DNA from 3 places in the Paenibacillus sp. FSL P4-0184 genome. Region 2 is predicted to be linked to each of the others. Evidence: predicted binding sites of a transcription regulator. Region 2 holds the regulator's gene; each other region holds the start of a gene.
The links. The regulator Rex, encoded in region 2, represses fermentation and respiration genes when NADH is low (regulators of the CRP and FNR family bind a similar motif). The targets are predictions, from matches to a motif close to TTGTGAAATATTTCACAA.

Region 1 (3,290 bases), 270 kb from region 2:
GGTTCTTGCTTGCTACAAAGTTAAAAATGCAGATCAAGGTATCGAACGCGCAGCTCAAATTGTTGAATTTGGTGGTATGGGACATAGCTCGGCTATCCACTCCAACAACGAAGAAGTAATCATGAAGTTCTCTAACCGTCTGCAAACAGGACGTATTCTCGTTAACTCGCCTTCCACACATGGTGCGATCGGCGATATCTATAACACTAATATCCCTTCGTTGACTCTGGGTTGTGGATCTTATGGTCGTAACTCCGTGTCGCAAAACGTTACAGCAATCAATTTGATCAACGTGAAAAGGGTGAATCGTCGTACCGTGAATATGCAATGGTTTAAAGTACCTGACAAGATCTATTTCGAAAAAGGCGCTACTCAGTACCTGACCAAAATGCCTGATATCACACGTGTCGCAATTATCACTGACCCAATGATGGTTAAGCTTGGATATGTTGAAAGAGTTGAACATTACCTGCGTCAACGTCAAACTCCTGTAGCTATCGAAGTGTTCTCTGAAGTTGAACCAGATCCATCGACAACTACAGTTGAAAAAGGTACTGCAATGATGAACAGATTCCAACCGGACTGCATTATCGCACTTGGCGGCGGTTCCCCAATGGATGCTGCAAAAGGAATGTGGTTATTCTATGAACATCCAGACGCAGACTTTAATGGTCTGAAACAAAAATTCATGGATATCCGTAAACGGGTATATAAATTCCCTAAACTTGGTAACAAAGCTAAGTTTGTAGCGATTCCAACAACTTCGGGTACAGGTTCGGAAGTAACATCTTTCGCAGTTATTACCGATAAAACAACTGAACAGCACACTAAATATCCTTTGGCTGACTACGAGTTAACTCCAGATGTGGCTATCATTGATCCAGAGTTCGTATACAGCTTGCCAAAAACTGCAGTTGCTGATACAGGTATGGACGTATTGACACATGCTATCGAAGCTTATGTATCTGTTATGGCGAGTGACTATACTGATGGTCTAGCTATTAAAGCGATCCAACTGGTATTCCAATACCTTGAAAAATCAGCGCTGGAAGGCGACAGAGTAGCACGTGAGAAAATGCATAACGCATCAACACTTGCTGGTATGGCCTTTGCCAATGCATTCTTGGGTATTAACCACAGTTTGGCGCATAAATGGGGCGGACAGTACCACACTGCTCATGGTCGTACTAACGCGATCCTTATGCCACACGTTATCCGCTACAATGCTAAAAAACCTACGAAGTTCGCTTCGTTCCCTAAATATTCGCACTTCGTAGCTGATGAGCGTTATGCTGAAATTGCCCGTATTCTGGGATTGCCAGCTCGCACAACTGAAGAAGGTGTAACTAGCCTGATCAATGCTATTCGCGATATGAATAAAAAATTGGGCATCGAAGAATCGTTCCAACAACTGGGCTTTGATCCTAAGGACTTCGAATCCCGCGTAGATTACTTGGCTGACCGTGCGTTTGAAGATCAATGTACAACTGCCAATCCTAAGCTGCCACTGGTATCTGAGCTTGCTGATGTATACCGTAATGCGTTCTACGGAAGATTTGATAATTAATAAATGGTTAAATAGAGAATAGGATAGTTGTGGACTTAGATAAAGGTGACAAATATCACTCGAAAGGTGATATTTGTCACAGTGTTTTTATAGAAAATAAACTAGAATGTTTATATAAACAACGGTCCCACATATGAAATGTTGATTGTGAAATTTGGAACAACCACATCTTTTTGGGGATCACGAGACACGGGATCAACCTTCAAGCCCGCGATCTCTACAAATATAATAAATATAGATGGAGGGATTTAGCATGTCGGTGATTGAAAAAGAAGTAAATGAAGTGAAATCCGGTTGGAGAAGTTTTACAAAAGGTAAATGGTCCAAGAAAGTTGACGTTAACAATTTTATTGCTAGTAACATTAAGCCTTATGAAGGTAACGAAGAGTTCCTCGTAGGTCCTACTAGTAACACAACTGAACTATGGAAGATTATTTCTCAACTGAGCAAGGAAGAAAGAGAAAGAGGCGGCGTATGGGATGTTTCCCTAGATACTGTCTCCACAATCACTTCACACGCTCCAGGCTACATTGACAAGGACAAGGAACAAATCGTAGGCGTACAGACTGACGCTCCTTTCAGACGTTCCATTCAGCCATTCGGCGGGATCAAGATGATGGTCGATGCTACGAAGGCTTATGGCTTCGAGCTTCCACAAAACATCGTCGACATGTTCACGAACATTCGCAAAACGCATAACCAAGGCGTATTTGATGCATATACACCAGACATGAGAGCAGTACGTAAATCCGGCGTTATCACAGGTCTTCCTGATGCTTACGGCCGTGGACGTATTATCGGCGACTACCGCCGCATTGCTCTGTACGGTATTGATTTCTTGATTAAAGACAAAAAGCAACAACTAACTGAGCTTGAAGTTGATTCCATGACAGAAGAAGTAATTCGTTTGCGTGAAGAGCTGTCTGAGCAAATTCGTGCACTGGGCGAATTGAAAGAAATGGCAGCAGCTCACGGTATGGATATTTCCAAACCAGCGACGAACTTCAAGGAAGCTACTCAATGGGTATACTTTGGATATCTGGCAGCAGTTAAAGAACAAAATGGTGCGGCGATGTCCCTGGGACGTGTTTCTTCCTTCCTAGACATCTATGCAGAACGCGATATTGAAGAAGGTACTTTGACTGAAGAACAAGTACAAGAAATTGTCGATCATTTCGTAATGAAACTGCGTATCGTGAAATTCTTGCGTACACCTGACTATAATGATCTGTTCTCCGGCGACCCTACTTGGGTAACTGAATCCATCGGTGGTATGGCTGAAGATGGAACCACTCGTGTTACCAAGAACAGCTTCCGTTTCCTGAACACCCTGTACAACTTGGGTCCAGCTCCGGAACCAAACTTAACTGTTCTGTGGTCCGAGAGATTGCCTGAAGGCTTCAAGAAATATTGTGCTAAGGTTTCCATCGAAACTAGTGCAATTCAGTATGAAAATGACGATCTAATGCGTCCATACTGGGGTGACGATTATGCTATTGCTTGCTGCGTATCTCCAATGCGTATCGGTAAACAAATGCAGTTCTTCGGCGCTCGTGCCAACCTGGCAAAAGCTTTGCTGTATGCTATTAATGGTGGTAAAGACGAAAAATCCGGAGCACAAGTTGGACCGGAATTCCCAGCGATCACTTCTGAATATCTGGATTATGACGAAGTAATGAAACGCTTCAAACCGATGATGGAGTGGTTGGCTAAGACTTACGTT
Region 2 (3,290 bases):
TGAGGAAGCTTCTGAATGGAGCGGAGTGATCGATAGAATCTATCCGGACCTTCTTACCGTAAAAGAAACCTGGGATCTGCTTAGTGATAAACTATTCACCCTCTTGCCGGAACGCAGCGATGCAGCGGCGGGAGAAGCCGGCCAGTTAGTCATGCGGTTACTTCCTACCCGTAAACCGAAAGATTGGGATGAATTGGTTGCTTTAGAGAATACTATGAATCTGACATTAAGCGAAATTATCCGTAAAGGTGATAAAATGCTTAATGAGATGCGAGATCAAGAAGGTCAATCTTCCTCAGATAGCCTAGTTACCGATATTAGCGGCTTATTTAAGGATTTAGCTTCTATACGTGAGCAAGTACGGTTTTTTATGGGATTAAATGATGAGAATGTAGTATATTGGCTGGAGGCGAATGGAAATTATCGCAGTAAATCGCTACAGTTGTATGCCGTTCCTGTTGATGTTAGTACTCAGCTTAAGGAGCTGTTTTTCGACAAGAAGAAAAGTATCGTACTAACTTCGGCGACACTCTCTGTCGATAAATCTTTCCAGTTTATGATTGATAATCTCGGACTTAATGAAGCTGCGGAAGAGGGGCGTCTGATGACATCACTCCTGCCTTCTCCCTTTAAGTATCGGGAGCAGGCGCTGTTAGTTATTCCGCGGGATTTCCCAAGTGTGAAGGGTAGTGTAGGCGATGCCCGATTTGTCGATACACTCGTACAGTCACTAGCAGAAGCAGCTATTACAACACGTGGGCGGATGCTTGTCCTGTTTACTTCTTACAAGATGCTACGCCAGGTTTACGATCCTCTGAAAGAGGCTCTAGCCTCACAAGAGATCACGGTGTTAGGTCAAGGCGTGGAGGGGGGCAGCCGTAGCAAGCTGATCCGCCGTTTTCAGGACAGTGCAGCTTCTGTACTGTTAGGAACAAGCAGCTTTTGGGAGGGTGTAGATATTCCAGGTGAAGCATTAACATGCTTGGCCATCGTGAGACTCCCATTTCAACCGCCAAACCACCCCCTAGCGGAAGCGAAGTCTGAGTTATTACAAGCCCAGAAAAAGAATCCGTTTATGAAGTTGTCTGTTCCTCAGGCGGTTATTCGCTTCAAGCAAGGATTTGGGAGGCTGGTACGGACAGCGCAAGATCGGGGTATTGTTATTGTGTATGACACAAGGGTGATCGAATCTCACTATGGGAAGTATTTCCTCTATTCGTTGCCTGGCCCGAAAATGGAGCATATGCTTACGGATCAAATGGTTCCTCGTATAGCGGAGTGGTTGGAAGACGGAGGCGTTTCTTGAAAAGAACGTCATCGATCTTATTAATCACTCTACAAGGAAGGGCGGTATAAGAATACCGCTCTTCCTTGAGACGAGGTGCAGATATTTCGATAGGATTTGAACAGAATATCACTTAAATTAGGAGGTAAATTATGAAATCGGATAAAATATCAGAAGCCGTTGTTCGCAGACTTCCTGTGTACTTGCGTTTCTTGAATGATCTCCAGAAACGTGAAATATTAACCGTTTCCTCACAAGAACTAGGACAAAAACTTGATTTGAATCCTGCTCAAATTCGTAAAGATTTAGCTTATTTTGGAGACTTTGGTAGAAAAGGTATCGGGTATGACGTAACTTATCTTATTGAAAAAATCCGTCATATTCTGAAGCTGGATCAACAATTGAATGTGGCTTTAGTAGGTGCCGGTAACCTTGGACATGCATTATCTAATTACAATGCTTATCTGAAAGATACTATGAAGATTACCGCTATATTTGACTCCTATGCACCTAAGGTAGGGCGGAAAATCAACTCTCTTACCGTTCAACCGATGGAGGAGCTTGGTCAGACGATTCGTGAGCAAGGTATTCGAATTGGGATAATTACTGTGCCTGATTCAGAAGCGCAGAATGTAGCAGATATTCTCATTGAGTCTGGCATCGAGGCGATTTTGAATTTTGCACCAGTGATTCTAAAAACACCATCGAATATCCGGGTTCATGCTGCCGATTTTACAACGGATTTGCAAAGCCTTGCTTATTATTTGAAAGACGGAAAGGAAGAAACCGGAAATGAAGAGCAGTAAAACGATTATTAAGGGCGGGCGTTTTCTTATTCCGGGAACGGATGAGCCGGTTCTGAATGGATATATGACTATTGAAGATGATTTGATCACTTACATAGGAAAAGAAGAGCCTTTAATGGAAGATGATGTGCAAGTTGTTGATGGCAGTCGTCTGCTGTTTATGCCAGGTCTGGTAAACACACATGGCCATGCGGCAATGTCATTGCTTCGTGGTTATGGAGATGATTTAGCACTTCAGGTGTGGCTTCAAGAGAAGATGTGGCCGATGGAAGCGAAATTCACTGGAGAAGATGTATACTGGGGAACCTCCTTGTCGGTACTGGAAATGCTAAAAGGTGGTACTACAACCTTCTTGGATATGTATGATCATATGGATCGAGTAGCAGAGGTAGTCGAATTATCAGGCATCCGTTCCGTATTGATGAGAGGCGTAATCGGATTATGCCCAGAGGAAGTACAAAATCACAAGCTTGCGGAAGCGATTTCTTTTGCACGAAATTGGCATGGTAAGGCTGATGGTAGAATTACGACGATGATCTCGCCACACGCCCCATATACTTGCCCACCGGACTTCTTTGTTAAGTTTGTTCAAGCGGCACATGATTTGGATTTACCGATGCATACCCATATGTCCGAGACCAAACGCGAAGTGGAGCAGAATGTGGTGGATTACGGACTTCGGCCAGTAGCGCATTTAGAGAAGCTTGGAATGTTCACACGTCCGTCTATTGTTGCACATGGCGTTCATTTGAATGATGAAGAGATCGAGATACTGGCGCGTCATGATGTAGGCGTGTCTCATAACCCAGGAAGTAATCTGAAACTTGCTAGTGGAGTGGCTCGGGTTACGGATCTTCTAAAGGCTGGTGTGAAGGTATCACTGGGTACAGATGGTGCGGCAAGCAATAATAACCTGGATATGTTTGAAGAGATGCGTCTTGCAGCCCTCATCCATAAAGGTGTAAGTGGTGATCCGACGGCTGTTCCAGCTCCGGAAGCGCTGCGTATAGCTACAGAGTATGGCGCAAAGTCTATCTTTTTAAATGATGTGGGTAGACTCGCTGTTGGCATGAAAGCGGACTTTATCGCGATTGATATAGACCAGCCGCATTTGCTACCACACACAGATCTGTTGTCTCATGCTGTATACTCTGCCAGTGCCAAGGATGTTGAGCATGTATGGGTGAATGGTAAACAGG
Region 3 (3,290 bases), 2.9 Mb from region 2:
TAGCAGTTGCTCTCTTTAAATTGACATTGCAGCTCTGGTTGTGTGATGCCATCCCAGAGGTTTCCCATGCTGTACTCTTCATCCCCTACGAACTGGTGGCAAGGAAAAAGTTCTCCCCAGGGGGTGACAGCAAGATATTCCGTCCCTGAACCACAGCCAGTAATTCTCTTCTGGATACAAGGTCCTTCGGAGAGGTCAAGCATGTAATGATAAAAGATAAACCCCTTGCCTTGTTCACCACGCCCGATCATTTCCTTGGCGAGAATTTCGTACTGGTTGTATATCTCCGGCAGGTCCTCCTCGGTAAGTGCATAGGGTTCCTTTGGATCACAGATGACTGGTTCCATAGAGATTTTGTCAAAACCAAGATCTGCGATATGAAATATATCGTTGGTGAAATCGACATTGTTACGAGTGTAAGTTCCTCGAACATAGTACTCTTGGTCCCCGCGCTTACGAACGAATTCCTTGAACTTCGGAACAATATGATCATAGCTGCCTTTTCCGTTAACCGTTTGGCGAAGTCGGTCATGAACCTCTTTTCTTCCATCCAGGCTTAATACGACATTGTACATTTCCTGATTTAAAAACTCGGTGACCTCATCGTTCAGTAACATCCCGTTCGTCGTGAAGGTGAAGCGGAACTTCTTTTTGTATTCTTGTTCTTTGCTTCTTGCATAAGCTACGATCTGTTTAACCACTTTCCAAGCCAAGAGCGGTTCCCCGCCGAAAAAGTCGATGTCCAGGTTTCGATGATGACCCGAATTTTCAAGCAGGTAATCGATAGCTTTTTGTCCAACCTCATAGCTCATGATTGCCCTATCTCCGTTGTATTTCCCCTGGCTAGCGAAGCAATAGTCGCATGACAAATTACAGGTATGCGCAACATTGAGGCAGAGTGCCTTAACATAAGTTTTCCGTTTTTTTAAATCGAGCGAGAGGTTCTCATACTCATCTTTTGTAAAGAGCTGTCCATCATTTTTAAGTTCCTCGATATCCGCGATGGTTTCTCGAATGTCGCTCTCGGAAATGCTGGAATCATCTTTATATTTATCCAACAGCGTTGTCACGATTTTTTCGGCAGAAGTTTTCTCATAATCCGCTATAATTTCATATGCTAGGTCATCAACAACATGCACCGAGCCACTGTAGGTATCGAGCACGATATTGTATCCGTTTAGTTTATATTGATGAATCATACTTACTAATCAAGCTCCTTTTGCACACAAGTAGAAACGGCTTTGCCATCCTTTAGAGGAAGCGTCCATTTCTTAAAAATAGCCGCCCATCAGCAGAGCAATGGGCGGTAAAATTCCGAATCCTATCTGTTCATTGCATTTTCACACTTCTGGTTTGCAACGCCGCAGGAAGTTTTACAAGCGGATTGGCAAGAGGTCTGGCATGCGCCGCATCCGCCGTGTTTTGCGGTATCCATCAGTTTGCGGGTGCTCAGTGTTACGATTCTTTTCACGATAAATAACTCCTTCTGTAATTTCTTGTGATCACTTTCACTTAATTTCCATGGAACATCGTAGCAACATCACGCAAGTACGTCTATGATTCCCGTCACCTAGCAGAGCAGAGAGAGCTTGAACATAAGCATCAACGCTAATTACGCTGCAGTCTTCGTACTTGTGATCGTAAGATGCGGTAGCGGGAACCAGAGTCAGCGCAATACTAAAAAAGTGAAACAAAAAAGAGACGGCAATGATGCCATCTCTTTAACAACGATTTTTCCTCATACTTGTCCGTAAAGTCCAATAAATATAAAGATCTCATAACACTGTATCCTTCCTTACCAGTAGAGCGACACTCTCCGATTCCATATGCACCATATGCGAACATCCCTCTCATTATCATGGCTATTGTTATGGTGGGAAGAAGTCGCGTAGAATTAGGGATTTTTGTAGGGAGTGTTTCTTGAATATTCAATGAAGTTATTTATTTTTATAATGTACTACGCCTTAGTTCATAAAAATATTGCACACTTGGATGCTTTAACTTCATCTTCTCGCTCATGTTTAAAATTCGCTTTTTTCCAACTCGTCTGTCCACTAAAGCTAGAATATTCAATAAGATATCGTCGCTTTCTAAGCTCTCCTCTATGGAAATAGATAAATACTTAGTAGCTATAACAATAAAGTTCGATTTACTTAATGATGTCTGTGCTGACAAAAGCACCTTTGCAACTTCTGATATTTTTCTACTTCTTGCAATGACTATTAGACGATCCTCCGGGATGATCCCCTTACTATCTTTTCTAACCGCTTCAATGTCTTCATGGTTGATAGGAATTAGAAGATCTGAATCATTCTTAATCTCCTGCTCCGTCTGATACCATCTAATTGAGCTAGTTCTATCATTCATATTAAGTACGTTCTTTTTATCTACCGAAATATAACAATCCCCTGATTTATCAGGTAAATAACGGTAACTGCTCGCGCGATATTCAACCCTGCCGTATAACGCAGGACAGAGAAAACTCTCCAGTTGTTGCTTCAATTTGCTCCAGGACATGTATCCTCCTATGTTTTATGTTATAAATACCTGCTCAGGCAGTCGTTCTATTATACAATACATAATACAATCCCACTAAAACCTGAATAATATCTTGATATTCCGTCTTATCATCACCTCTGTACATAGAAACAAACCGATTAGGTATAGACCCCGTGGTCTGGTACCTAATCGGCTTGTTATGTTACGCCTCAAACGTTTTTACTTCGGTTATAAGTCTTACTCGGACAGATAATTCGATAACCAGTACAGGAAGTTTCAGAGCGGGTCGTATTGCTGCTTGGATGAATTATTTCTCCATTACTTATCGTGACCTTTACCCGGGTTTTCTTTTGAGTATTCAAAGGTCACTTTTACAGGCTCGCTCATATAGCCAGTCGATAGATACGCCTCATTGGTTCCCTTTAAATTACCCGTAAGTTTGAATGTGAATTGGAAGCTTCCCGCGACTGTACTCTTCGTCTCATCTTCAAGATGAACCTTGCCTTTTGGATCAAGCACCTTCAACTTCACATTTGTAAGGACGCCATTCATCAGCAATCCATCAATCGTTACTTTTTTCGCTTCCTCGTCAACCTTTACTTGTATGCCCTCAATGCCCTTCACGTCTACAGCGCCCGAGAGGTTATAGACACCAAACTCGTAGATGGAATATCCGTAATCGGTTGCTCTTTTTATGCCTTGTAACTTCATGTATCTTGCCTTGACCGGGTTGAACTGAATCGTTTCTTTGCCATCATGCGCGGTAATAATTCCGTCATTTGGCATGACAT

Region 1: pflB (formate C-acetyltransferase) is a predicted target of Rex. The motif match lies at 1,713-1,730, and genes of this name have one in related genera.
Region 3: scfA (six-cysteine ranthipeptide SCIFF) is a predicted target of Rex. The motif match lies at 1,497-1,514, and genes of this name have one in related genera.

What each region holds. Positions count from the first base shown of each region.
Region 1 is NZ_JBBORN010000001.1:3,996,030-3,999,319, forward strand. It holds gene adhE (bifunctional acetaldehyde-CoA/alcohol dehydrogenase) at 1-1,567, shown strand, start outside; gene pflB (formate C-acetyltransferase) at 1,821-3,290, shown strand, end outside.
Region 2 is NZ_JBBORN010000001.1:4,269,833-4,273,122, forward strand. It holds gene dinG (ATP-dependent DNA helicase DinG) at 1-1,306, shown strand, start outside; gene MKY52_RS18745 (redox-sensing transcriptional repressor Rex) at 1,438-2,091, shown strand; gene MKY52_RS18750 (amidohydrolase) at 2,078-3,290, shown strand, end outside.
Region 3 is NZ_JBBORN010000001.1:1,350,716-1,354,005, forward strand. It holds gene scfB (thioether cross-link-forming SCIFF peptide maturase) at 1-1,199, opposite strand, end outside; gene scfA (six-cysteine ranthipeptide SCIFF) at 1,322-1,471, opposite strand; gene MKY52_RS05740 (SF0329 family protein) at 1,948-2,517, opposite strand; gene MKY52_RS05745 (DUF4855 domain-containing protein) at 2,818-3,290, opposite strand, start outside.